DNA from 2 places in the Peribacillus sp. R9-11 genome. Region 2 is predicted to be linked to the other one. Evidence: riboswitches for the same ligand, from Rfam matches in the RefSeq annotation. Region 2 holds a riboswitch; the other holds the start of a gene.
What was found. A riboswitch is a leader RNA that binds a small molecule or an ion and turns the genes downstream of it on or off. The one in region 2 is predicted to bind lysine.
Positions count from the first base shown of each region.

Region 1: it holds a riboswitch for lysine, as region 2 does, so the genes downstream of both, RE409_RS20390 (aspartate kinase) here and RE409_RS25560 (amino acid permease) in region 2, are expected to answer to the same signal.

Region 1 is NZ_CP133763.1:4,184,960-4,197,702, forward strand. It holds gene sdhA (succinate dehydrogenase flavoprotein subunit) at 1-905, opposite strand, end outside; gene RE409_RS20380 (succinate dehydrogenase cytochrome b558 subunit) at 976-1,584, opposite strand; gene RE409_RS20385 (YslB family protein) at 1,966-2,424, shown strand; gene RE409_RS20390 (aspartate kinase) at 2,487-3,719, opposite strand; lysine riboswitch at 3,810-3,986, opposite strand; gene uvrC (excinuclease ABC subunit UvrC) at 4,048-5,820, opposite strand; gene trxA (thioredoxin) at 5,924-6,244, opposite strand; gene RE409_RS20405 (electron transfer flavoprotein subunit alpha/FixB family protein) at 6,487-7,464, opposite strand; gene RE409_RS20410 (electron transfer flavoprotein subunit beta/FixA family protein) at 7,536-8,309, opposite strand; gene RE409_RS20415 (enoyl-CoA hydratase) at 8,450-9,223, opposite strand; gene RE409_RS20420 (fatty acid metabolism transcriptional regulator FadR) at 9,350-9,937, opposite strand; gene RE409_RS20425 (AMP-binding protein) at 10,143-11,840, opposite strand; gene RE409_RS20430 (response regulator transcription factor) at 12,228-12,743, opposite strand, start outside.
Region 2 is NZ_CP133763.1:5,230,339-5,243,081, forward strand. It holds gene RE409_RS25495 (3-hydroxyacyl-CoA dehydrogenase/enoyl-CoA hydratase family protein) at 1-666, opposite strand, end outside; gene RE409_RS25500 (YuzL family protein) at 878-1,009, shown strand; gene RE409_RS25505 (proline dehydrogenase) at 1,059-1,976, opposite strand; gene RE409_RS25510 (hypothetical protein) at 2,133-2,411, shown strand; gene RE409_RS25515 (spore coat protein) at 2,424-2,759, shown strand; gene rodA (rod shape-determining protein RodA) at 2,884-4,056, opposite strand; gene RE409_RS25525 (metal ABC transporter permease) at 4,204-5,085, opposite strand; gene RE409_RS25530 (metal ABC transporter permease) at 5,082-6,008, opposite strand; gene RE409_RS25535 (metal ABC transporter ATP-binding protein) at 6,016-6,771, opposite strand; gene RE409_RS25540 (metal ABC transporter solute-binding protein, Zn/Mn family) at 6,784-7,707, opposite strand; gene RE409_RS25545 (helix-turn-helix transcriptional regulator) at 7,992-8,192, shown strand; gene RE409_RS25550 (hypothetical protein) at 8,192-8,494, shown strand; gene RE409_RS25555 (LacI family DNA-binding transcriptional regulator) at 8,760-9,722, shown strand; lysine riboswitch at 10,002-10,182, shown strand; gene RE409_RS25560 (amino acid permease) at 10,279-11,730, shown strand; partial or broken gene RE409_RS25565 (helix-turn-helix domain-containing protein) at 11,935-12,288, shown strand; gene RE409_RS25570 (glycoside hydrolase family 13 protein) at 12,448-12,743, opposite strand, start outside.

The DNA of each region.
Region 1 (12,743 bases), 1.0 Mb from region 2:
CCAAGCTTCATGTTCATACATACGTCGAAGATTTCACGAGTAGCGATATCACGAGGTACAAGGTTACCATAAGCAGGGTATTTTTCTTCTAGGAAATACCAAGGTTTTCCGTCTTTATATGTCCAGATACGTCCACCTTCACCACGAGCAGATTCACTCATTAGACGAAGCTTATCATCTCCAGGGATTGCAGTTGGATGAATTTGAATGAATTCACCATTTGCATAATTTACACCTTGTTGATAAACAATGGATGCTGCTGAACCTGTATTAATCATTGAGTTAGTTGATTTACCGAAAATGATTCCAGGACCACCGCTCGCCATGATGACAGCGTCGCCAGGGAATGATTTGATTTCCATTGAAGTCAAGTTCTGTGCTACGATACCGCGTGCTGTTTGGTCGTCATCGATAACAGCTCCAAGGAATTCCCAGCCTTCATATTTCGTTACAAGGCCTTCTACTTCATAACGACGAACCTGCTCGTCCAATGCGTAAAGTAATTGCTGACCAGTTGTTGCACCAGCAAATGCTGTACGGCTATGTTGAGTTCCACCGAAACGACGGAAATCAAGAAGACCTTCCGGAGTACGGTTAAACATTACGCCCATACGGTCAAACATATGGATAATCGATGGTGCTGCTTCGCACATCGCTTTAACCGGTGGTTGGTTAGCTAAGAAATCTCCGCCATAAACTGTATCATCAAAGTGGATATATGGAGAATCCCCTTCACCTTTTGTATTTACTGCCCCATTGATTCCGCCTTGGGCACAAACTGAGTGAGAGCGTTTAACAGGTACTAAAGAAAATAAATCTACCTGTTGTCCCAGCTCTGCTGCTTTGATCGTAGCCATTAAACCAGCTAGACCTCCACCAACGATAATAATTTTACCTTTACCCAATTCTGTCACTCCCTTATTTCCATTAGCAAAGCTATGTTTTTCCTAATACTTATAAATAAACTCTATCTTCTTATACGAAAGCGAAAATTGCGCTAACCCCTACATAAGAAAGAAGAACGAAAACGATCAAAGTAACGTAAGTCATGATTTTTTGCGATTTAGGTGAAACTGTTAGACCCCAGCTCACTGCAAATGACCATAATCCATTAGAGAAGTGGAAAATTGTCGAAATGACCCCAACTAAATAAAATGCAATCATAAATGGATTAGAGAAAATCTCTGCCATCATGTCAAAGTCAACCTCTGCACCTAATGCTGCTTGAATTCTAGTTGACCAAACATGCCAAACTAGGAAAATCAACGTAATGATTCCGCTTAGACGTTGTAAAAAGAACATCCAATTCCGGAAAAATCCAAATCTACCCAAATTATTTTTAGCAGTAAACGCGATATAAATCCCGTAAACTGCATGATAAATCAAAGGTAAGAAAATGATGAAGATTTCCAAGAAATAACGAAACGGTATGCTTTCTAAGAAATGTGCTGCTGAATTAAATGATTCCGGTCCCTTTGTTGCCATATAGTTGGTAACTAAATGCTCCAACAAAAACAGCCCGATCGGAATAACTCCAAGTAGTGAATGAAGTTTACGATTCCCAAACTCACGATTTTTTGCCACTAAGTGCCCCCCCTTAATTTGTGAAAAATCATGCAAAGATAAACTGGTGGCTACCTTTTATCTCCGCGTGAAAATAAAGTATAGAGTTTGAAACATCCCTATACTTTCTTACAATTATGTGACATGTCCATTTTACTCCTGACTTCTATGTGCGTCAAGAAAACGGATACAAGAATTCTCTTTTTCAGAATAGATTTTATTGGTTAAAATTGTATAATTTTTAATTGTCAAGATTATAACTTGGAGAAATTAGTAATTAATCTATTAATATCCCGGAATAATTTCTCATTTTTTCCCAATTACGATTGAAATAATAAAAAAACAGTATAATTTGCAAAAGAAAAACGTTTATAATAGATTTACAGAAAGAGGCGATAAACTATGAAAAAAAATATTGCTGCAGCGATAGAAGAAGAAGAAATTCAAACAGAAGAATCTCATGTTCCAGCTTTCGGCTACGAATTAATCCGAGAAGTTTTATTGAACGATATTCTCGGAAAAGATTCTAATCAAATTCTCTATTGGGCAGGTAAACAATTAGCGAGAAAATTCCCACTGAATGGCGAACAGGAAGTTGTTGCATTTTTCCAAAATGCAGGCTGGGGCCATCTTGAAATCATAAAGTTTTCGAAAACCGAGATGGAATTATCCTTAACAGGTGAAATAATCAGCCGTCGCTTAGATCTTCATCCTGACTGTCACTTCCAACTTGAAGCCGGTTTCCTTGCCGAGCAGTTTACACTGCAGAAAAAATTCTTAAGTGAATCGACAGAAGAAATCAAACGCCGTGCAAAAAAAGTGACATTTACCATTCAATGGGATCCTAGAGACCCAATCTAATGAGCCTAAAAACAGACTTACCCTTTTTATCGGAAGTCTGTTTTTCATTAGACTCCAAGCAATCAAACAAGCACTTTTGCATGCTGTCCTAATTTAAACGCTTCATGAAGTGCTTCGACTGCCTTCACCATTTCCTTTTCATTGACGACAGTTGAGACTTTAATTTCAGATGTGCTGACCATTTTCACTTGAATACCTGTGTTAGCCATCACTTCAAACATTTCGGCAGCCACTCCCGGATTAGATACCATTCCTGAACCGACGATAGACACTTTGGCCAATCCGCCCTCCGTTTCTATTCTATCGAATGCCAATTGGTCTTTATTTTTTTCTAGCACGTTTAAAACAGCTTCCGTATCTTCACTTTTTATGGAGAAAGAAAGGTTTGTTGTATCCTCTGCTGTCATGCTTTGGATAATAATGTCAACGTTTATCCGGTTTTTTGCAAGTGTCATGAAAATTGTGGATAATGATCCTAGTGATCGGGGCAAACCATTCACTGTGACCCTTGTAATACTGTCTTCAAAAGCAATACCGCGTACAATTAAATTTTCTTCCATAGTTGCTTCCTCCTCAATGGTAGTTCCTGCTTCTTTCTCCATACTCGAACGGACTTCAAGCGGAATCTGGTGGTTTTTCGCATACTCAACAGCTCTTGGATGAAGGACACCCGCCCCTAGATTGGCAAGTTCTAGCATTTCATCGTAAGAAATAGATTGCAGTTTTCGAGCATCTTTTATGTAACGTGGGTCTGTTGTAAATACACCCGTTACATCGGTATAAATATCACATCGGTCCGCATTTAATGCTGCAGCAATAGCCACTGCAGTCGTATCAGACCCGCCCCGCCCTAGTGTCGTGATTTCTCCATTTGCATCATTCCCTTGGAAACCTGCAACGACCACAATTTTCTTTGCCTGAAGCTGAGCTTGAATTCTCGAAGCATCAATGTTTAAAATCCGGGCATTCCCATGAACGGATTCTGTTTGCATGCCAGCCTGCCAGCCGGTGAAAGAAATAGCTTCACGCCCCGCTTCAATTAAAGCCATCGTTAACAGGGAAATCGTGACCTGCTCTCCAGTCGTCAATAACATATCCATTTCCCTCTTGCTTGGATTTTTGGAAATATCTTGAGCCATGTAAACTAATTCATCTGTTGTTTTCCCCATAGCTGAAACAACGACAACTACCTCATTCCCATTCTCTGCTTCCTCGATTACTCGATTGGCAACATTTTTGATTTTCTCGACACTACCGACGGATGTCCCGCCAAATTTTTGAACGATTAATGCCATCCTAATGCACCCTCTTTATCTTTTTTAGGCAATAAAAAAAGCAATGAGAAATATCTCATTGCTGTGATCACGTATTTAATACAGTAAACACAGTGAGATAGCTCTCCAGGGTATACCCCCTGACAATCCGCCATTTATTAAATGTCAGACCAGAAAAACAAGGCATGAGTCTTGTCCTCCTTCGGCGTTATCCCCTTTCAAAACCTTTCATCGAAGCTCATACTTCTCCAGGTTTTTACTCTTGAATTCCGCACCTCTATCAGCACTTTTAAGTTGTCTAGTTGAAAATTCCTTCTTATCATAGCATAGAGAAATGTAGGTAGCAAGATTATTCTTGCAATTTTCTAACGATTCCTTCAGCTACTCCTTTTGGCATGCCTGCCTCTATAATTTGTTCTACCGATGCCTCTTTAATTTTTTTCAATGAACCAAAATGCCTTAACAATTGCTTTCTTCGTTTTTCTCCGACTCCAGGTATATCATCAAGCTGCGAGTGAACCGCATTTTTCCCGCGTAGCTGGCGATGAAACGTAATCGCAAACCGATGCACTTCGTCCTGAATTCTTTGCAACAGATAAAATTCCTGGCTACGCGAATCAAGCGGTACCAGTTCCAGCGGATTGCCAATCATCAATTGCGATGTTCTGTGCTTTTCATCCTTAATGAGACCAGAAAGCGGAATATCAAGACCCAGTTCATTTTCTAAAATATCTCGAACAGCCTCCACATGACCCTTTCCACCATCAATAATGATTAAATCCGGAAGTGGCAGCCCTTCTTTTAAAACTCGTGAATATCTTCTGCGTACAACTTCACGCATCGATTCATAGTCATCGGGTCCCTGGACAGTTTTGATTTTATATTTGCGATACTCTCTTTTTTCCGGCTTACCGTCAATAAACACAACTAAAGCGGAAACCGGATCACTGCCCTGAATGTTCGAGTTATCAAAAGCCTCGATCCGATGCGGGGTATAGATGCCTAATTGCACCCCAAGATTTTCCACCGCATTGATCGTTCTTGCTTCATCCCGTTCAATCAAAGAAAACTTTTCCTGAAGGGCTATGGCAGCATTTTTATTCGCCAATTTAAGCATATCCTTTTTCGATCCCCGTTTTGGATGAATCGTCTTCACGCCAAGCAGCCCTTCAGCCATTTCCGCATCTACTGACTCTGGCAGCAAAATTTCCTTTGGTTTAAAGTGATTGGTAATCTCGTAAAACTGACCTAGGAATGTAAGAAGTTCCTGATCCGGTTCATCATACACTGGAAACAGGGAAACATCCCTTTCTATCAATTTCCCTTGTCGCACAAAAAATACCTGAACACACATCCAGCCTTTATCATAGGCATAGCCAAATACATCACGGTCGATAAAATCAGTCGTCATCATTTTTTGCTTCTCCATCGTGATATCGATGTGGGCAATTTTGTCACGGAACTCCTTTGCCCTTTCGAAATCAAGCTCTTCTGATGCCTCTAACATTTTTTCTGTCAGTTCTTTTTTTATCTCAGTATGGCCGCCGTTTAAAAATCGGTTGATATCATCCACCATTTTTTTATATTCCTGTTCCTCTACATCATACACACATGGAGCCAGGCACTGCCCGAGGTGGTAATAGAGACAAACGCGATCCGGTAGGGTATTGCATTTTCTAAGAGGATAGATGCGGTCGAGTAATTTTTTCGTTTCATTGGCCGCAAAGGCATTCGGATACGGACCGAAATATTTACCTTTATCTTTTTTGACTTTTCTCGTAATGATTAGACGCGGATGCCGTTCAGCAGTCAACTTGATGAATGGATACGTCTTGTCATCCTTCAGCATGATATTATATTTTGGATCATGTTTTTTGATTAAGTTTAACTCTAAAATGAGAGCCTCAATATTTGACGAGGTAACGATGTATTCAAAATCGTCTATCTCATTAACGAGTCGTAACGTTTTCCCATCATGGGAACCGGTGAAATAAGAGCGCACACGGTTTTTTAATACTTTCGCTTTTCCTACATAAATGATCGTTCCCTGACGATCCTTCATTAAATAACAACCTGGTTGATCGGGAAGAAGGGCAAGTTTATTCTTTATTTGTTGGTTCATACATTCAGCCTCCTGTTCTCCCTTTTTACAATTAATTATATATCAAGATAGCGAAAAAAGCTTCAAGTCCGCAGACTTGAAGCTTTTTTTAGCTAACTTAATATTAAGCGTGTTTTGCAATAAGTTCAGCAAGAGCTTCTTTAGGTTGGAAACCAACAACTTTATCTACTACTTCACCGTCTTTTAGGACGATTAATGTCGGAATGCTCATTACGCCGAATTTTCCAGCTGTTTCTTGGTTTTCGTCTACATCCACTTTTACGATTTTAGCTGTGTCGCCAATTTCAGTATCAAGCTCTTGAAGAACAGGAGCAATCATTTTACAAGGTCCACACCATGGAGCCCAGAAGTCTACAAGAACGACACCTTCGCTAGTATCAGTTGTGAAAGTTTGGTCAGTTGCATTTACAATAGCCATATATATATCCTCCTCAAATTTACTCAAATAACTAAAGACAGTATACCATTGTTACTAGAATCGATGCTAATATTTTGCTTCAGTGGTAGGATGTCCAAAAACAGAGTAAATATACAGGTTTCTTACCTCTTCCTGATAGCTTAATTATTAATTAAAAATACAACACACAAAAAAAAAAAGGCATTTATCAGTTAACTGTCAAATGCCTTGTTCCTTACCTATATTGTTTATACTTTAAATGCTTTCTATTACGCGTTCACTTTTAACTTTTTGAATTCTTCTGTTAGTAATGGAATGACTTCAAAAAGATCACCGACAATTCCATAATCAGCTACGTTAAAAATGTTAGCTTCTGGATCTTTATTGATGGCAACGATAACTTTAGAGTTGGACATACCAGCTAAATGCTGAATAGCTCCAGAAATTCCGCAGGCAATATATAGGTCTGGAGTAACAACTTTACCCGTTTGGCCGATTTGCAAAGAGTAATCGCAATAGTCTGCATCACATGCACCACGAGAAGCACCGACTGCACCGCCAAGAACTTGAGCAAGTTCCTTTAATGGTTCAAAACCGTCTTCACTTTTTACGCCACGTCCGCCGGCAATGACTACTTTTGCTTCTGAAAGGTCGACCCCTTCACTTGCTTTTCTCACAACATCTTTAATAATCGTACGCAAGTCTTTAATATCTACACTTAATGTAGAAACATCACCAGAACGGGACTCATCTTTCGGCAATGGTTCAATATTGTTTGGACGAACAGTTGCAAACACAATTCCTGCTGTGACAATTTTCTTTTCAAATGCTTTACCAGAATAAATCGGGCGAGTGAAAACGATGTTTCCGCCTTCTTCTTCAATAGAAGTAACATCGGAGATTAAACCTGATTCAAGCTTGCCAGCTAGTTTTGGCGCTAGATCTTTTCCTAGTGCAGTATGACCGAAGAAAATGCCTTCTGGTTTTTCCTGCTCTATGACAGCAAGCAAGCTTTGCGCATAACCATCTGATGTATATTGTTTTAATTGATCATTTTCAACTGCTACTACTCGGTCTGCACCATACTGGATCAATTCATTCCCAAAATTTTGAACACTGTCACCAACTAAAACACCTACGATTTCTCCGCCATCTGCTGCAAGTTTAGCCGCACCGATTGCTTCAAATGATACATTTCTTAGTGAACCGTCGCGAACTTCGCCCAATACAAGAAACTTTCTAGCCATTTATAAAAACCTCCTGTGCTCTATTTTATCTTTTTGTTGTGTGTAGTATATTTTGAAAAGAACCGCTTCTATTAAATTACTTTTGCTTCACTGCGTAATAATTGAACAAGTTCGCTAACTTGATCGCTAATCTCGCCGTTCAGCACTTTTCCAGCCTCTTTTTTAGCAGGAAGGTAGATTTCAATTGTTTTTGTTTTTGCTTCAACATCTTCTTCTTCCAAATCCAAGTCGTCCAATTCTAATTCTTCAAGTGGTTTTTTCTTCGCTTTCATGATTCCTGGCAAAGAAGGATAACGTGGTTCGTTTAATCCTTGTTGAGCTGTTACTAGCAATGGAAGAGAGGCTTCGATTGTTTCAGAATCTCCTTCAACGTCACGGATAACGCTTACATTTCCAGCAGCGATGTCCAATTTAGTGATTGTTGTAATATATGGAATTCCCAAAATCTCAGCAACGCGCGGACCTACTTGGCCGGAGCCTCCGTCGATTGCTACGTTTCCAGCAATGATTAAATCAGCATTTTTACCTTTTAAGTATTCACCAATAATTTTGGCAGTCGTGAATTGATCGCCATTTTCTATGTCGTCTTCAATATTTATTAATACGGCTTTGTCAGCACCCATAGCAAGCGCAGTGCGCAATTGCTTTTCAGCTTCCTCAGTTCCAACGGAAATAACCGTTACTTCTCCACCTTGTGCATCACGAACTTGGATTGCTTCTTCTACAGCATACTCATCGTATGGGTTAATGATGAATTCTGCTCCATCCTCATTAATTTTCCCGTTAGAAAGTGTAATTTTTTCTTCTGTATCAAATGTTCTTTTCAGCAGCACATAAATGTTCACGATAATACCTCCCGAATAATTTGAGTTTTGAAGATTATGAATTTTTTAAACATACTACTTGTATTCTTCAGATTTCATCAAAATCCTGCATAATGTATAAAAATAAGTTATTAATTCACTAGTTTTGACATGAAACACTACTATTTCCCTTTAAATATTGCTTCTCTTTTTTCGATAAAAGCACCAATTCCTTCTTTTGCATCAGCAGTATCGAAGGCTTGGCAGAATAGGACAGCTTCTCTTTCTACACCTTTATAGTAGGAATCATGCTTAGTATAATTTAATAGTTCAATAGTCGACTTTAATGCAAGAGGGCTTTTCTTTGCGATTTTAAAGGCTAATTCCTTCGCTTTCGGAATAAGTTCTTCATCTGTGAAGGCATGATTAGCTAATCCACATTGCACAGCTTGTAATCCTGTAATTGGCTCACTTGTAAATAGCATTTCAGCGGCCATTGCCGTACCGACATAACGAGGTAACCGTTGTGTGCCTGCAAATCCAGGAATTAATCCAAGCTGTAGCTCAGGCAAACCTAGTTTTGCTCTTTCTGTTACTAAACGGATGTGACAGGCCATAGCCAGTTCCAATCCCCCGCCAAGCGCTGCTCCATGAATAGCTGCAATAACCGGTTTTGGAAAAGATTCAATTTTTTCAAATACAGATTGACCATTTTTGGTCAGTTTCTCGAAAGCTTTACCGTTTTCTACTTCTGTAAACTCTTTAATGTCTGCTCCAGCAGAGAAAAACCTACCTTCTCCATGAAGAAGGACAACCCGTACGTTCTCGTTCTCCGCAATTTGATCGAAGGCTTGTGACAGCTCTCTAATGATTACCGAAGACAACGCGTTTGCAGGTGCATGATTAATCGTTATAAAAGCAACATGATTCTCGATTGAAAGCTTAAGGTATTCCATATCTATCCCTCCCGGCATGCTAGTCAAACTTTTTTGAAAATTCAATATGTATCACTTCCCCATAAAACTGGAAAGCTGATTAATCGATTTTTTTGAGGATGACTAAGCCACCCTCTATTAAAATCGTTAACTTTTCAAGCTGCATCCACCCAGTAGAAGGCGGTGAACATCTTTTGCAAGGTCTGAGAGTGAATACTTTTGCTCATTCATCACCCAAGTTGTCACTGTTTCGTCAATCGTTCCAAAAATCATCTGCCTAGCAAGTAAATGATTTAAATCCGGCGAAAATTCGCCGTTCTCTTTTCCTTCTATAATGATCTGATCAATTAAATTTAAATATCCTCTTAACACATCATTAATTCTTAGGCGTAATTCTTTATTCGACTGTCTTAATTCCAACTGAGTGACGATTGCTAAATTCACGTCTTCTGAAAGGATTTGAAAATGTTTTTGAATGAGCACATACAGCTTTTCTGAAGCTGAGCTCTTTCCCTTAAGTTCTTCTTCAATCTGTTCTACAAAATAGCCCATCTTTTCATGAAATAATGATATTAAAATATCTTCTTTATTTTTAAAATAAAGATAAATGGTGCCATCCGCTACGCCTGCTTGCTTGGCGATTTTGGATACTTGTGCTTGATAATAGCCGTTTTGGGCGATGATGATAACAGCTGCATCAATAATTTGATTATACTTCGGTCTGTTGCTTTTCACTGGATGTCCCCTTTCAGAAAATGAATGAATCATCATTCATATTTCTATCATAAAATGGCGACCCTTTACTGTCAAGCAAAAACTTCTTAAGAGTCCTACACATTCCAATATGTTTATTGTACAGCTCAGATCTTTAGGTTGTCCAGTTGTTCTGTAAAAACACGGAGCTAAATGAACAACTGCTCCGTAAGAAGGTTAAGCTTCTTTAGGCTTCTTTTCTTTCCTCTGATATTTTTTTCTTTTCTTCATCAATAAGAACTCTGCGTAATATCTTTCCAATCGTCGTTTTAGGAAGTTCCTCTCTAAATTCATAGCTGCGCGGTACTTTATAGGAAGCTAGACTCTTTCTCGCAAACTTATTCAATTCTTCTTCTGTCACACTTGCACCTTTTTTCAGAACGACATAGGCTTTGACCGTCTCACCACGATATGGATCTGGGATTCCTGCCACGACTACCTCCTGAATGGCCTCATGCTCATATAGTACTTCTTCGACCTCACGAGGGTAAATATTGAAGCCGCCTGCAATGATTGTATCTTTTTTCCTTTCGACTACATAAAAGAAACCTTGCTCATCCATGTAACCTAAATCGCCTGTAAGCAGCCAGCCGTTTTTAAATGTGTTTTCCGTTTCTTCCGGACGATTCCAGTATCCCTGCATTACCTGCGGCCCTTTTATTGCAATCTCACCAATTTCATTCGGCGGAAGCTCTTCGCCACTTTCTAGTGACAGAATTACTGAGTCCGTATCCGGCCAAGGCAATCCAATGCTTCCTTTAACCCGAGGCTGATCCCAAATAAAGTTGGCATGGGTAACCGGAGATGTTTCCGTAAGACCAAAGCCTTCAACCAGCTTCCCGCCCGTAATTTTCTCAAACTGCTCTTGAATCTCTAATGGAAGTGGTGCTGAACCGCTTATACAAGCATTGATAGAAGAAAGATCATATTTTGCGAGATCCGGATGGTTCAAGAGACCGATATACATCGTTGGTGCGCCTGGAAACATTGTTGGTTTCTGCTTTTGAATTGTTTTCAGCGTTGCTTTAACATCGAACCTTGGCATAATGATCATCGTGTTCCCTTCCATAACGGAAAGAACCAATACAGTCGTCATACCGTACACATGGAAAAATGGAAGAATCGCTAGAATCCGTTCTTCACCACGTTTATTTTTATAAAGCCAAGCATTACACATTTTCGTATTTGCAAGCAAGTTCTTATGGGTGAGCATAACCCCTTTAGGAAAGCCGGTTGTTCCTCCTGTATATTGTAAAAGGGCCAGGTCTTTCTGCACATCAATCGGCTCAGCGACTTCTTCTGGTATTTTTCGTTTCATGATTTCAGTAAATAGATGGTGATTACCCGCATGCTCCACATTGATGACAATACCGTATTCCTTTTTTTGAATAAAGGGATAGATAAGATTTTTCGGGAAAGGCAAGTATTCTTTGATGGCGGTTATAATGATGTGTTCTATTTCTGTTCTTGGGGCAACCGCAGTGACACGGGGAAATAAAATATCCATCGCTACGATTATTTTCGCTCCGGAGTCTTTCATTTGATACTCGAGTTCGCGTTCCGTATAGGTTGGATTAGTTTGAACTATGACTCCCCCAGCCATTAGTATCCCAAAAAAGCTAATGACACCTTGCGGACAGTTAGGAAGCATGACGGCAACTCGTTCTCCCTTTTGAAGACCGATACCTTTTAAATAGGCTGCGAACTTTAAAGCTGATACGTACACTTCTTTGAAGGTTAATTCCTTTCCCTGGAAATGAATCGACACCTTATCAGGAAATTCATCAGCGGACTCTTTCAAAAATGAATAAAGAGGTTTATCTTCATACGACAAAACAGCTGGTATTTGTTCCGGATAAATAGCTTGCCACGGCTTATTGCTCATTTGCCCCCTCCTTCTGAATATTCTCAATACTCTTTTCCATTATAATACAACCGGGATTTTCTTACAATTGCTGAAATTTAGAAAAAGTAAGCATAAAGGCTGATAATCAGTAGTAGAGCAGTGAAACCTCGAATCTTTAAGATTTATAGGTAGGGGTTCTAAAATAGAGTAAAGGGGCAGGTAGATTGATACTTTCCTTACTTCTCGCATAATTTTTTCTTAATTTGTTCACTTAATTTTCAAGTTCAGTCGTAAAAAGTTAAATGATATGAAATGAGTTTATCGCAATATGCCGGGGTTTATTAAAATATTTAATAAGAGAAGGCTGCTTTTCATAAATAACTTTGTATGGCTCCTAAGAGATTTAATCTAACGGATTAATTCATTCTACATTACAAAATTATTGAATGAGTTGATTCTTTTTTTTCTTCCTATAAGAGATTGCTGCTGATATTGTGTTGGTGTAACACCTTCATGTTTTTTGAACACCCTTGCAAAATAATTTGGATCGGAGAATCCACATTTCTCGCTTACTTCCATTACGTTTTCCCTGCTGTAGGTCAAACATTTTTTCGCTTCTTCAAGTCGACGGACCGTAACATATTGAGTAATCGTATAACCAGTCTCTTGTTTAAAAAGTCTGCTAAGATATTGGCCACTAAGAAAGACCAACCTGGATAAAGTATCTAAATTTATATCTAAGTGATAGTTATTTTCTATATATTCCATGACTGTTAAAATATCGTCATGTTCACAGGGTGCTTTTAAAGAAGCTGAAACCGAGCGCTTTACTAAAGGTATATATTTGTTTAAGGCTTGCTCGATTTCTTTCGGGTGAGCAGGTTTTAATAAATAGTCACCTGTTCCTGACTTAGACGTTTTAAATGCTATGTAACTTTCATC
Region 2 (12,743 bases):
AAGGGTAACTAGCAAACCATAAGTACCGATGCGGTTTGCAATAAAGTTTGGTGTATCCTTTGCTTCGACAACACCTTTACCCAGTACATCTTCGCCGAATTGTTTCATGTACTCGAGCACTTCTGGAGATGTTTCTTTAGTGGGAATGATTTCTAACAATTTAAGATAGCGCGGCGGATTGAAAAAGTGAGTTCCTAAGAAGTGCTTTTGGAAATCCTCTGAGCGGCCCTCTGCCATAGCTTCAATTGAAATTCCAGATGTATTGGAAGAAATGATGCTTCCATGTTTACGATGTTGATCAACCTGGGCAAATACACTTTGCTTCACTTCAAGTCTCTCAACGACTACTTCAATAACCCAATCGACGTCTTTTAAACGACTTATATCATCTTCCAGGTTCCCGGCTTCAATTAACGCAAGATTTCCTTTAGCTGAAAGCGGAGCTGGTTTTTGCTTTAAAAGTTTAGTAATCGCAGTTTGGCTGATGCGGTTACGTACTTGTTTATTTTCTAATGTAAGACCTTTTTTCTTTTCATCCTCTGTGAGTTCACGAGGTACAATGTCCAATAATAAAGTCGGAATGCCGATGTTAGCAAGGTGTGCAGCAATCCCTGATCCCATAACTCCTGACCCTAGAACAGCAGCCTTTCGTATTTGTCGAACCAAGTTTATATCCCCCTTACACAATGTATTGAATGAATGCTCATTCATTTTTAATTCAAAAAAATTTTGAATATTTTTTCTTATTACTAATATAGAATATAATTGGAAATTCCGCAATGATAAAACTGGAAAAAAATAAATTTTTTTATCATATTACCTTTGATTAATTCTCCTCCTTTTAGTAGACAATAACGACCAGGAGGTGACTTATACAATGAAGCGTAAAAATAATCCTTCTAATAGAGCTGTGAGTGCCGCAAGCGTTAAAGGCAATGCCGACCCTGGTCGTGAGCGTCAGCAAGGGATAAATAAAGTAAACAGCCAGAACAATCAGTACAAAAAATAAAGTCGTTATTAGAGCAGCCGTCCCTTATCCGGGCCGGCTCTCGATTTAGCTATTTTTTAAATAGTCCCTTTAAAACGAAAGCAATATTGGCCGGCCTCTCTGCAAGGCGGCGCATGAAATATCCGTACCAATCCGTACCATATGGAACATACACTCTTACCTTATATCCTTCTTTTACGAGTTCAAGCTGCTTTTCATTACGTATGCCGAATAACATTTGAAATTCAAATTGATCAAGAGAGATCCCTTGCTCTTTGACTAAGCTCTTCGTATAATCAATAATTTTATCGTCATGGGTGGCAACAGCTGTGTAATTTCCATTCAGCAGATGCTTCTTAATGATCTTTTTAAAATTATCATCGACATCAATTTTCTCTGGAAAAGCTATTTCCCGAGGCTCTTTGTAAGCTCCTTTAACAAGTCGTAGATTCGGGTTGTATGCATTCAACTCCTCAATGTCTTTCTCTGTCCGATAAAGATAAGCTTGTATGACCGTCCCCAGTTCATTATATTCAGCCTTTAAGTTTTTGAATACATCCAAAGTTGGCTGACAGCGCGGAAAATCTTCCATATCAAGTGTTACGAACACCCTATGGGTTTTGGCTTCTTCTAATATTCTTCTCATATTATTCATTACGACTTGTTCTGATATATCCATGCCCATCGACGTCAATTTCAAAGATAACTGTGAATCCAGATTTTTTCTGGAAATCATTCGAATGGCCTCTATACACTGATCTGCCATCTCATTTGCTTCTTGTTCATTATCAATGAATTCACCTAAATAATCGATGGTTACAGACAGCCCTTTTCGGTTTAAATCTGCGATAGCTGCAGCTGCCATATCCAACGATTCTCCAGCCACAAAGCGGGATGCCCCAAACCGCAATCCATATTTTTTCGCTGCCTTTGTCATATTTTTGTTCTTTGATAGAAAAAGAAATAGATTTCTTAATATTTGTTCCATCTGCATTCCCTCCGTATCTTTTCTTCGGAAAATAGATGTATTTCATAAGAATATTTTACCATTTAATTCAAATTCCAGATATCCAAACATCAAGAATAAAAAAATTGTTAATGGGAAAATTAAAGTCGTTTAGATAACACTTAAGGAGGTAGACTGATGGAACAACAAAATTCATTTAACAGCCAACAACAGTCCACCGGCTTCATGAAACAACCGCCGGAAATGGTTTCTGTAAAAGACAGTTTATACTTATCTGATATGCTTGCATGGAACCTGATTGCGATTAAAAAGGCACATTTTTTTGCGGCTCAATGTAAAGATCCACAAATTATTGATGCGTTAAACCGCTGTGGACTAATGCATCAGCGCCATTACGATACCATTCTGAATCATTTAAATCCAAACCAATATCAGAGTCAACAACAATTCCAGTAAGGAGGGTTCTTGATGCCCAACCAAAACAAAGTCCAAAATCCAGAGTCTCCTGTGGCAAAGACACCACAAATGAATGATCGGGATTTTATTAATGATATGCTTGCAACGGAGAAGTACTTCTGTAACTCTTTATCTGTTGCCCTACATGAAATGAGTAACCATGCGTTATTCCAAGACATTTTCTCAGTTTCGAAAGAAAATCAGGAGATGCAACGTGAGCTTTATAACCTTATGTTCGAAAAAGGCTGGTATAGTTTAGAAAAGGCTCAATCCAATAGCTTAAGCCAAACCTATCAACAGTTTTCGGGCTATAAAAACCAATTCCCATATGGATCAAACATTCAATAAGGACATATATATGAGCTGAGATGCACTATAATTCAGTTCCTTTTGTTTGTTTTCTCAATAGCTGTGGCAACAACCTCATTTAAAAGAGCCGGCCCACAGCGAAGCGTGGACCGGCTCTATATATTTAGATATCCGTTGAAAACATATACTTTTTATAGTGATACCTGATGCTGAATATTAGGCCCATGGCCATCATATTCCCCATTAGCGAGCTTCCTCCATAACTGATAAATGGAAGTGGAATCCCCGTAATCGGTAAAAGGCCTACCGTCATTCCGATGTTCTGAAAAACATGAAACGTTAACATGCTGATAACACCAACACAAATATATGTATAGAAGTTATTTCTCGTTTCCATTCCCGTTTTTGTTATATGGTAGATCAAAAGGAAGAACAAGGAGATGATGATACTTGATCCGATAAAACCAAATTCTTCTCCGATTATACTGAAGATGAAATCCGAATGACTCTCAGGTAAATACACTTCTCTCGACCCAATTCCCTTTCCTGTGGTCTGACCAGAGCCGATAGCTAACAGAGACTTGGTCAAGTGATAACCTTCAGCGCTCGCATAATTATAAGGATCCAGCCAGGAATAGATGCGGCCGAATTGATAGGATTTTACTCCCAAGTATTTTTCCAGAAGTTCTGGCTTCCAAAGTACAAAATATAGAATCGTAGAAGCGACAACAATTCCTCCTGAGACTATCGGAAGCAATATTTTCCATGAAACCCCTGAAATAAAAACCATTCCAAGCATAATCGACAGTATGACAAGCGCGGTTCCTAAATCCGGCTGTTGCATGATTAACAAAAGCGGAGCACCCGTCACAAGACCGATTTTAACAAGCAACCATAGATCCGTTTGAATCGTTTTCAGCGTGCTTTTGAGATGATGGTTTGATATAACATTTGCTAAAGCCAGGATCAGGAAAACCTTCATGAATTCCGATGGCTGAATTGAACCGACTCCCGGAATTTTGAACCAGCTTCTTGCACCATTTAATTTAGGTACGATGCTTTCCGGCATAAGGATCAGCAACAAAAGCAAAAACAATCCGAATCCATAGGCATACCAAGAAATTTTTTTCAACTGATCTGAATCTAGAGTAATAAACCCTAATACGATTCCAATTCCTACTATATACCAAAAAATTTGTTTAATTAAGAAGTTTTCAGCGTACTGTCCAGTCGTTTGGGCACTATAGATTGCTAAGCAACTTCCAACGCATAACAACAGCAATATTGTGACCAAAGAAAAATCTATTCGTGATGAAAATTTATTTTGTTCTTCCATACTTAACTCTCCCTTAAAAAGGCTCCTGCGATACATCTTTTAATACACTTATTCATTATACTTTAAACAAATAAAATCACAACTATATCGCAGAATAGATTACAGGCTGCATGGAGTTATAAGCATGCAGCCTGTTAGTTGGAGATACTAAGAATGTGATTCCATTGCGCTTCTGCGTTTCAAAAATCTACTGACTAATCCATGGCTTGGAGAAAAAAGAAATGCCAATCCGAATAACAGAGCGGCTGCACCTACCATGCATCCCGATATCGAGGCATCTAAAACGGTAGCTGAAAAGTAACCGATAATAGAACTGAGTATTCCAACCCCGATACTGACCAAAATCATCCGACTTAAACGGTCTGACAGCAAATAGGCTGTTGCCGCTGGTATAATGAGCATTCCGACTACCAAAATTGAACCTACACTATCAAAGGCGGCTACCGTCGTTAGCGAAATAAGGCTCATCAGTAAATAATGAAAGAACAAAACCGGAATTCCCATCGCAGCCGCAAGTAATGGATCAAAGGAAACAAGCTTAAACTGTTTGAAGAAAAGAAAAATCAGAATAAGATTGAGAATAAAACAACTGCCAACAATCCAAACAGCTTTTGGTCCCGCCTCGAATCCGCTAATTGTCATCGTATTCCATGGAGTATAGGCAATTTCTCCATACAGGACATGCTCCAGGTCAAAATCGATTTGTTGCGTATACAAACTCACTAGTACAATCCCTGTTGCAAAAAGAGAGGTAAACACAATGCCGATTGCTGCGTCAGACTGAACGCCTGAAGATTGAAAAAGCTGGATTAAGAATACTGTAAGTAACCCTAGTGCCGCTGCCCCGATCAGCATTGGAACCGAGTCACGTGTCCCGGTTATTAAAAATGCCAATACGATTCCAGGTAAAACGGAATGACTGATTGCATCTCCAATCAATGTCATTTTTCTGACTATCAAAAAGCAACCTAATACACTGCAAGAACCCGCAACTAGTGCCCCGACTAAGATAATCCAAAAATCATTCATAATGGATGGCTCCCTTTCCTTTTATCCTGTTCGAGAGAATATTTCTTTTTCGTTGATAGCCTTCTCCATACAGTTGAAAGAACCCCACGTTTAGGAGCAAAAAGCATGGAAAAGAAAAACCATACCGTCGCGGACAAGACAATTAATGGACCTGTCGGCAAATTATTGACCGATGTACTGATTAACGTACCTGATACACCGCTCAGCATACCGAATATTCCAGACAGGATAACCATGATATGCAGCCGCTCTGTCCAGTACCTAGCAGAAACAGCCGGAGTAATGAGTAAAGATGCCATCAATACAACTCCTACTGCTTGAATACCGATGACCACGGCCGCCACGATCAGCATCATAATGAAATAGTCTAGAAAAACAACCGGTAAACCTATTCCCTTAGCAAATCCCGGGTCGAAGGACAGTAATTTAAATTCCTTAAAAAACACGGTACAAGTGAAGATGAGTATAAAGGAAACAGTCATCATCATATAGACATCCGACATGACCATTGATGCAGTCTGCCCAAATAGAAATGTATCCAATCCACTCTGGTTTCCATATTCACTCTGCTGGATTTGCGTAAGTAACACAATTCCAAAACCAAAGAATGAAGATAACACAATTCCGAGTGCAGCATCTTGCTTGATCTTACTGTACCTCGTAAGTACGCTGATTAGGAAAACTGCCACTAAACCAGCCAAGGCTGCTCCTATTAGAAAGAAGGAAGTAGATTTCACCCCAGTTAATATAAAAGCAACGCAAATTCCTGGCAATGCCGCATGTGCGAGCGTGTCACCAAGCAAAGACTGCTTTCTGAGGTAGGCAAAACTGCCGATGACTCCACTGCTTAATCCGAGGAACATCGTGCCAAGCAGAATCCACCGTGTATTCGGATCATTAATAATATCCAGTAAATTCATCATGTACACCTCATTTTAATAATAGACCGGACTGTGCATCTGATAATATCGCTAAGCGGCCCCCGTATGTTTCCTGTAAGTATTCGGGGATAAATACCTCTTTTGTCGGTCCAATTTTCATAACCTTTTTATTCAACAGCATCGTCCAATCAAAATATTCCTTTACTGTTGATAAATCATGGTGCACAACAAGAACTGTCTTGCCTTTTTCCTTCAATTCCATCAGCAATTGAATGATCGCTTTCTCTGTTGCTGCATCTACCCCTACAAATGGTTCATCCATAAAATAAATATCCGCTTCTTGTGCTAAAGCACGAGCTAGAAAAATCCGTTGCTGTTGCCCGCCTGAGAGCTGGCTTATCTGCCGGTTAGCGTATTCAACCATCCCCACTTTATCCAAGCATTCCATTGCCTTATGTCTTTCAGCCTTTCCTGGTCGCTTTAACCAGCCGAGGTGACCATACCTGCCCATCATCACGACATCGAGCGCATTGGTTGGGAAATCCCAATCTACTGACTCCCTCTGTGGTACATAGCCTATACTCTTCCTCATCGATTTATAGGAAGATCCACTGATTGTGACTTCCCCGGATAGTTTAGGAGTCAGTTCGAGTATCCCCTTTATTAATGTGGATTTCCCAGCTCCATTTGGACCTATGATACCGATTAGATTCCCTTCTGGCACCTCAAATGAGACATCTTCGACAACCGGTTTTTTATGATAAGCTATCGTTAAATTTTCTACCTTCAGAGCTGCCTGATACATTCTTTCTCCCCCTTATTTCAAAGCATTAACAATGGTATCTGTATTATGACGGACCATACCGATATATGTTCCTTCTTCAGTGCCTTTTTCCCCCATCGCATCCGAGAATAGTTCACCACCGATTTTCACTTTGTGACCTTGCTTTTCAGCTCCTTGAATAACCGCCTCAATAGCCTTCCTTGGCACGCTAGACTCTATGAATATTGCTTTAATTTTATTCTTCACAAGATAATTCCGCATATCAGTCACATCTTTTGACCCATATTCCGATAGCGTATTAATCCCCTGTAGCCCTCTTACTTCCAATCCATATGACTTGCCGTAATATCCAAATGCATCATGTGCCGTAACGAGCACTCGCTGATCTTCTGGTATTTTATTTATTTCACCCTGTACATATTTATCAAGTTCCTTTAACTGCAGAACATAAGCTTCATAATTTTCTAGATAACTTGCTTCATGGTCAGGATCAATGGCAATTAACTCTTTTTTTACCGCTTCCGCTGCAACCATCCAGAGCTTTACATCAAACCAAACATGCGGATCATGTTCCGTTGCACTTACTTTACGAAGTTGTTCCTCCTTGAAATCCTCCGTTACCGCAATCGTCGGTTTATCCTTGCTCATCATTTCAAAGATATCTGTCATTTTCCCTTCAAGGTGCACGCCGTTATAAAAAATCATGTCAGCTGAATCCAGTGTCTTCACATCACCCTGTGTTGCCTTATAAAGATGGGGATCGACTCCCGGTCCCATTAAACTAGTGACCTCCACATGTTTACCGCCAATATTCTCAACCAAGTCCCCAATCATCCCCGTTGTTGCGACGACATTTAACTTGCTATTGCCTTTATCTTGTTCAGTCGTATCATTTCCGCACCCCGCTAAAATGATCACAGCAGCAAGTACGCCACCAATAGTTTTTAAAAACCCCATCCTTATTCCCTCCCTTTTTCATCTTCCTAAAAATGTTTACCAAGCGCAAAATTTAGCTCAAAATTTTTTTCTGTCTATCACATTGTCGTAAATGCTAAAAAGTTTCCCGTACACAACTTATTTTATACTATACACAAATGTACTAAAAAAGTGCAACATTTTTATCTTTGACCACTATTCTTTATCATAGGATTTTGTCGAATGAAAATTATTTACACATTTTCAATTTGTAAAGTATACTTTACGTAAAGCTAGCTTTACATTTCTGAAAGGAGTTTAAGAATTTGAAAAATAACATTCGGGAACTACGCAAAGCGCATCAACTTACACAAGAAAAGCTGTCCGAACTTACAGGCGTGTCCCGACAGACGATTATTTCTATAGAAACAGGAAGATTCGACCCTTCCATCAAGCTTGCTTACAAGCTAGCGAAAGTGTTTCAACTGGCCATTGAAGATATATTTATATTTGAGGAGGAGTTATGATGGAGGATTTTAACTGGGGGGCCTTTTTAGGAATCACGCTTGGGATTATTTGCGGACTGACTGGATTATGGTGGGGACGCCGTGCCGCCGCCAAGCAACGGGGATTAGATGAACGATTTGACCTCATCCGAACTAGAGCACGGGCATCCAGTTGGTTTTTCCCAATTATTGGGACGTGCTTTTTTTTCTTGTTATTGCTTTTTGGAGTGAAGCTCTCTGTTGCAGCTGTCCTTGGCATTCTATTGTTCATTCATCTGGGCTCATGGGCGATCTTCGTTCTTTATTATCAAGCGAAGTTATAAGCCGTCAACATTCCATTCATTTTTCCGACTTCAAATATACTGCGAAGTAAGCTAATCCCAATTCGATACCGCATAGTACGATCAGACAGAGTAAAGTTTGGACCATCCTAATCTCCTCCTCTAAGACTTTTTTCAATCTTAAAGGATGAAACCCATACCAGAACAAGACCCTGAATAAAGAAATCTTTAGTTCTCTTATTCTCGCCTCTTGCTCTGAAATGGGTTTCATACGATACAATAAAAAAAAAGAAAAAACGGTGATCCTATGACAAATATTAAAGAAATTGCTCAATATGCAGGTGTGTCCGTCTCCACAGTGTCTCGTGTAATGAATAATCACCCATATGTTAGTCCTGAAAAAAGAAAGAGTGTTTTACAGGCCATTGACCAATTAAACTATTCGAGAAATATCAACGCCATTCATCTTTCAAAAGGCAAAACGAATCTAATCGGCGTCATCATTCCATTCACCAATCACCCCTATTACGGAGCAATCGTGCAAGGAATTACAAAACAAGCCAATGCTATCGGCTATCATATAGTCATCTTTCAAACACAATATGAAAGAGAAAAAGAAATTCAGGCATTGAATATGTTACAAATGAAGCAACTCGATGGCATTATCGTTTGTTCAAGAATTTCAGAAATGAAAGTCCTCTTGGACTATCAAAAATATGGACCAATTATCTTATGTGAAGATACAGCCCAGGCTGAATTATCGTCCATAAGCATTGATCACTATGCCGCTTTTTCCTCTGCACTTGAATACGTGGTTGCTAAAGGATATAAGAAAATCGGATACAGCCTCGGGCGAAAAAAGAGCAGAAACAGCTCCCTTCGTACAAAGGCGTTTAACGATATTATGAATAAGTATCATCTTTTAAATAAAAAAGAATGGCTGTTTGAAGGCAGTTATCACATCAAAGATGGTGAAAAATTGTTCCAAGATTGGAATTCTATGATAGATAAACCAGAGGCTATCATCATTACTAATGATGACACCGCGTCCGGATTCATTCTTACTGCCAACAAATTCGGAATGAAAGTACCAGAAGACGTGGCCATTCTAGGTTTTAATAATGATAGCCTCAGTGAGATGCTCGATATCACAACCGTTTCCTTACCGCTTGATTGGATTGGCAAAATGGCTGTTGATCTATTTGAAAATCCTGAAGTTATCAGACATGTAAAATTAGATTATACTCTTATGAAACGAAAAACTATTTGAATTATCTTAATTATCCAAATAAAAGATGTTTAAATGACAAACATTTAAACATCAAATTCAAGTGATACATTTAAAAACTAGGAAAAAATAACCTTGAAAAATAATCATTGCGCTATCTATAAGATTATTTTATAATTTTAATATAGTAAAGTTTACTCAATGACCTGCTGACATAGAAGTAATTGTTTGAACTTTATATTGAAATCGTATAGGTTGACTAGAAGTTGACGCAACGATTTATATATTTAGTATAAGAAAATTGAATACTTCCTCATTTACCGATGAGTTAGAGGCTGCGGCTTATAAAAGTAGTACGGACGAGATTCAGGAAAATTGACGACTCCGTTTGAAAGGATAAGTTGCCGAAGTTTAGATATGGTCCTTGTATATCTAGGCTGGCGGTGTTACCGAATAGGAACACCACTGTCACGTTTTATTAACGTGGGGAGCTATCTTCGGAAGGATAAACGGGTTTATTATAAACAGCCGTCGATCTTTTTCGACTGCTGTTTTTTTATATATCGTTCCCTTCCAATAAAAAGGAGTGTAACATCAATTGTCAAATTCACAAACAACATCAAATCCCACTGAGTTGAAAAGGAGCCTGAAAGCACGTCACTTAATGATGATTTCATTAGGTGGAACGATTGGAACAGGTTTATTTTTAGCAAGTGGCGGTGCCATCCATACCGCTGGGCCTGGAGGTGCTTTGGCAGCATACGCAGCCATTGGCTTCATGGTTTATTACTTAATGACAAGTCTTGCAGAAATGGCAGCATTCATGCCAGTAGCCGGTTCGTTCCGTGTCTACGCATCCAAATTCGTCGACCCATCTTTCGGCTTCGCGATTGGCTGGAACTATTGGTATAACTGGGCCATCACAATTGCAGCTGAACTGGCTGCCGTTGTCCTAATTATGAAATTCTGGTTCCCGGACAGCTCGTCCATTATCTGGAGTGCCGTTGCGTTAATTATTATGTTTCTTTTTAACTATATGTCTGTTAAAGGATTTGGCGAAGCTGAATTCTGGTTTGCTTTAATCAAGATCGTGACCGTTATCATCTTCTTAATCACTGGATTTCTAATGATTTTCGGAATCCTGGGGGGAAATGACCCAATTGGTTTTTCTAATTTCACCATGGGAGAAGGTCCATTTAATGGAGGCTTCTTCACAATTCTAGGAGTATTCATGGCAGCAGGTTTCTCTTTCCAAGGAACAGAATTACTTGGAGTTACAGCCGGCGAAAGTGAGAATCCGGAGAAAAATATCCCTAAAGCGATCAAGTCCGTTTTTTGGCGCATCCTTTTATTCTATATCCTTGCGATTTTTGTAATTGGAATGATTATTCCGTTCACAGATGCACGTTTATTAAGCGAAGATGTTGCCGTCAGTCCATTTACACTTGTATTTGAACGCGCAGGTCTTGCGTTTGCGGCATCGGTCATGAACGCAGTTATATTGTCATCTGTGCTCTCTGCTGGTAACTCCGGCATGTATGCTTCAACTCGTATGCTATGGGATTTGGCCCGCGACGGAAAAGCTCCGAAATTCCTTGGCAAGCTCGATAAAAGAGGGGTACCAGTGAATGCTCTTATCGCGACTTCTTTAGTTGGTTGCCTCGCTTTCTTAGCTTCATTTTTTGGGGACGGTGTTGTTTATATCTGGTTATTAAATGCTTCAGGTATGGCCGGGTTTGTCACATGGGTTGGAATTGCGATTGCTCATTATCGATTCCGCAAAGCCTATGTAGCTCAAGGTCTTGATTTGAATGCTTTACCATACCTTGCTAAAGGATTCCCAACTGGACCGATTTTCGCGCTCGTCTTATGTATTTTCATTATCATTGGACAAGGCTACCAAGCTTTCAGCAGCAGCGGGATTGATTGGAATTCAATGTTTGTTTCTTACATTGGCCTGATCTTATTCTTCGCCCTATGGTTCGGCTATAAAATTAAGTATAAAACTAAAATCATCCCACTTGAGGAATGTGATTTTAAAGTAAAATAAGCGTTTTAAAAGGACCTGATTTCCTCTTCAAGAGGAATCAGGTCCTTTTTTTATCATTTCCCACCAGAAGACTCCCTCTTCAAGCGTGTGAGGGGCGAGAGCCCAACGGTAAGGGAGAGATGAATGGCGGTTGGCATAAGCCAAAGTAATCTTTTGGCGAACGCACGTTCTGTGGTTAATAATAACTATAAGGGGGTGAAACCAATGGTCGTAAACAAAGCTTATAAATTTCGAATCTATCCAACTAAAGAACAACTAGTTCTAATCAATAAAACGATCGGCTGCTCCCGTTTTGTCTATAACTTCTTTCTAGGCAAACAAAAGGAGAAAGATGCCTACTGGTATATTTGTGAAGAAATGAAGCAGAACGGCCAATTACCCTCTAATGAATGGAAAGGTTCTTTTTTGAATAAATACGCAACAATCAAAGAACTTCCAGATTTAAAGAAAGAGTATTCTTTCCTGAAAGAAGTAGACAGTATCGCCTTACAGAAATCGGTGGAAAATTTAGCAGATTCCTATAGTCGATATTATAAAAAGCAAAACAAGTCACCACGATCGAGATATTAACGCAGGACTCAATCTAATGAATGAAGCCATAAGGCTTCTAACCGTAGGAACTACGGGAATAGCCTAATTAAAAATTGGCCGATAGGCTAATGTTCTTAGGAATCCCCCACTTCAATCAGACCGTAAGGTCGATAAGTGGGGGGTAGTTCAATTCAAATGATAAACACGGCATTCAAACGGTCGCAGAGGTTTAACGGAAATTTCCTCAATCGGCAGTTGTTCATAATTGCCGATTAACAGTGTAGCAGACATTGTATCTAACCCTTCAGGTATGGAATAGGAAGCTTCATAGTCTTTGAAATTACATAACACCAGCAGCTTTTCTTCATCAAGTGTTCTCGTATAAGCAAATATTTGTTCATCATCAGGCCATAGTAGTTCGTAACGGCCATAAACGACGATTTCATGTTTTTTACGTAATTGAATAAGCTTTTTATAAAAAT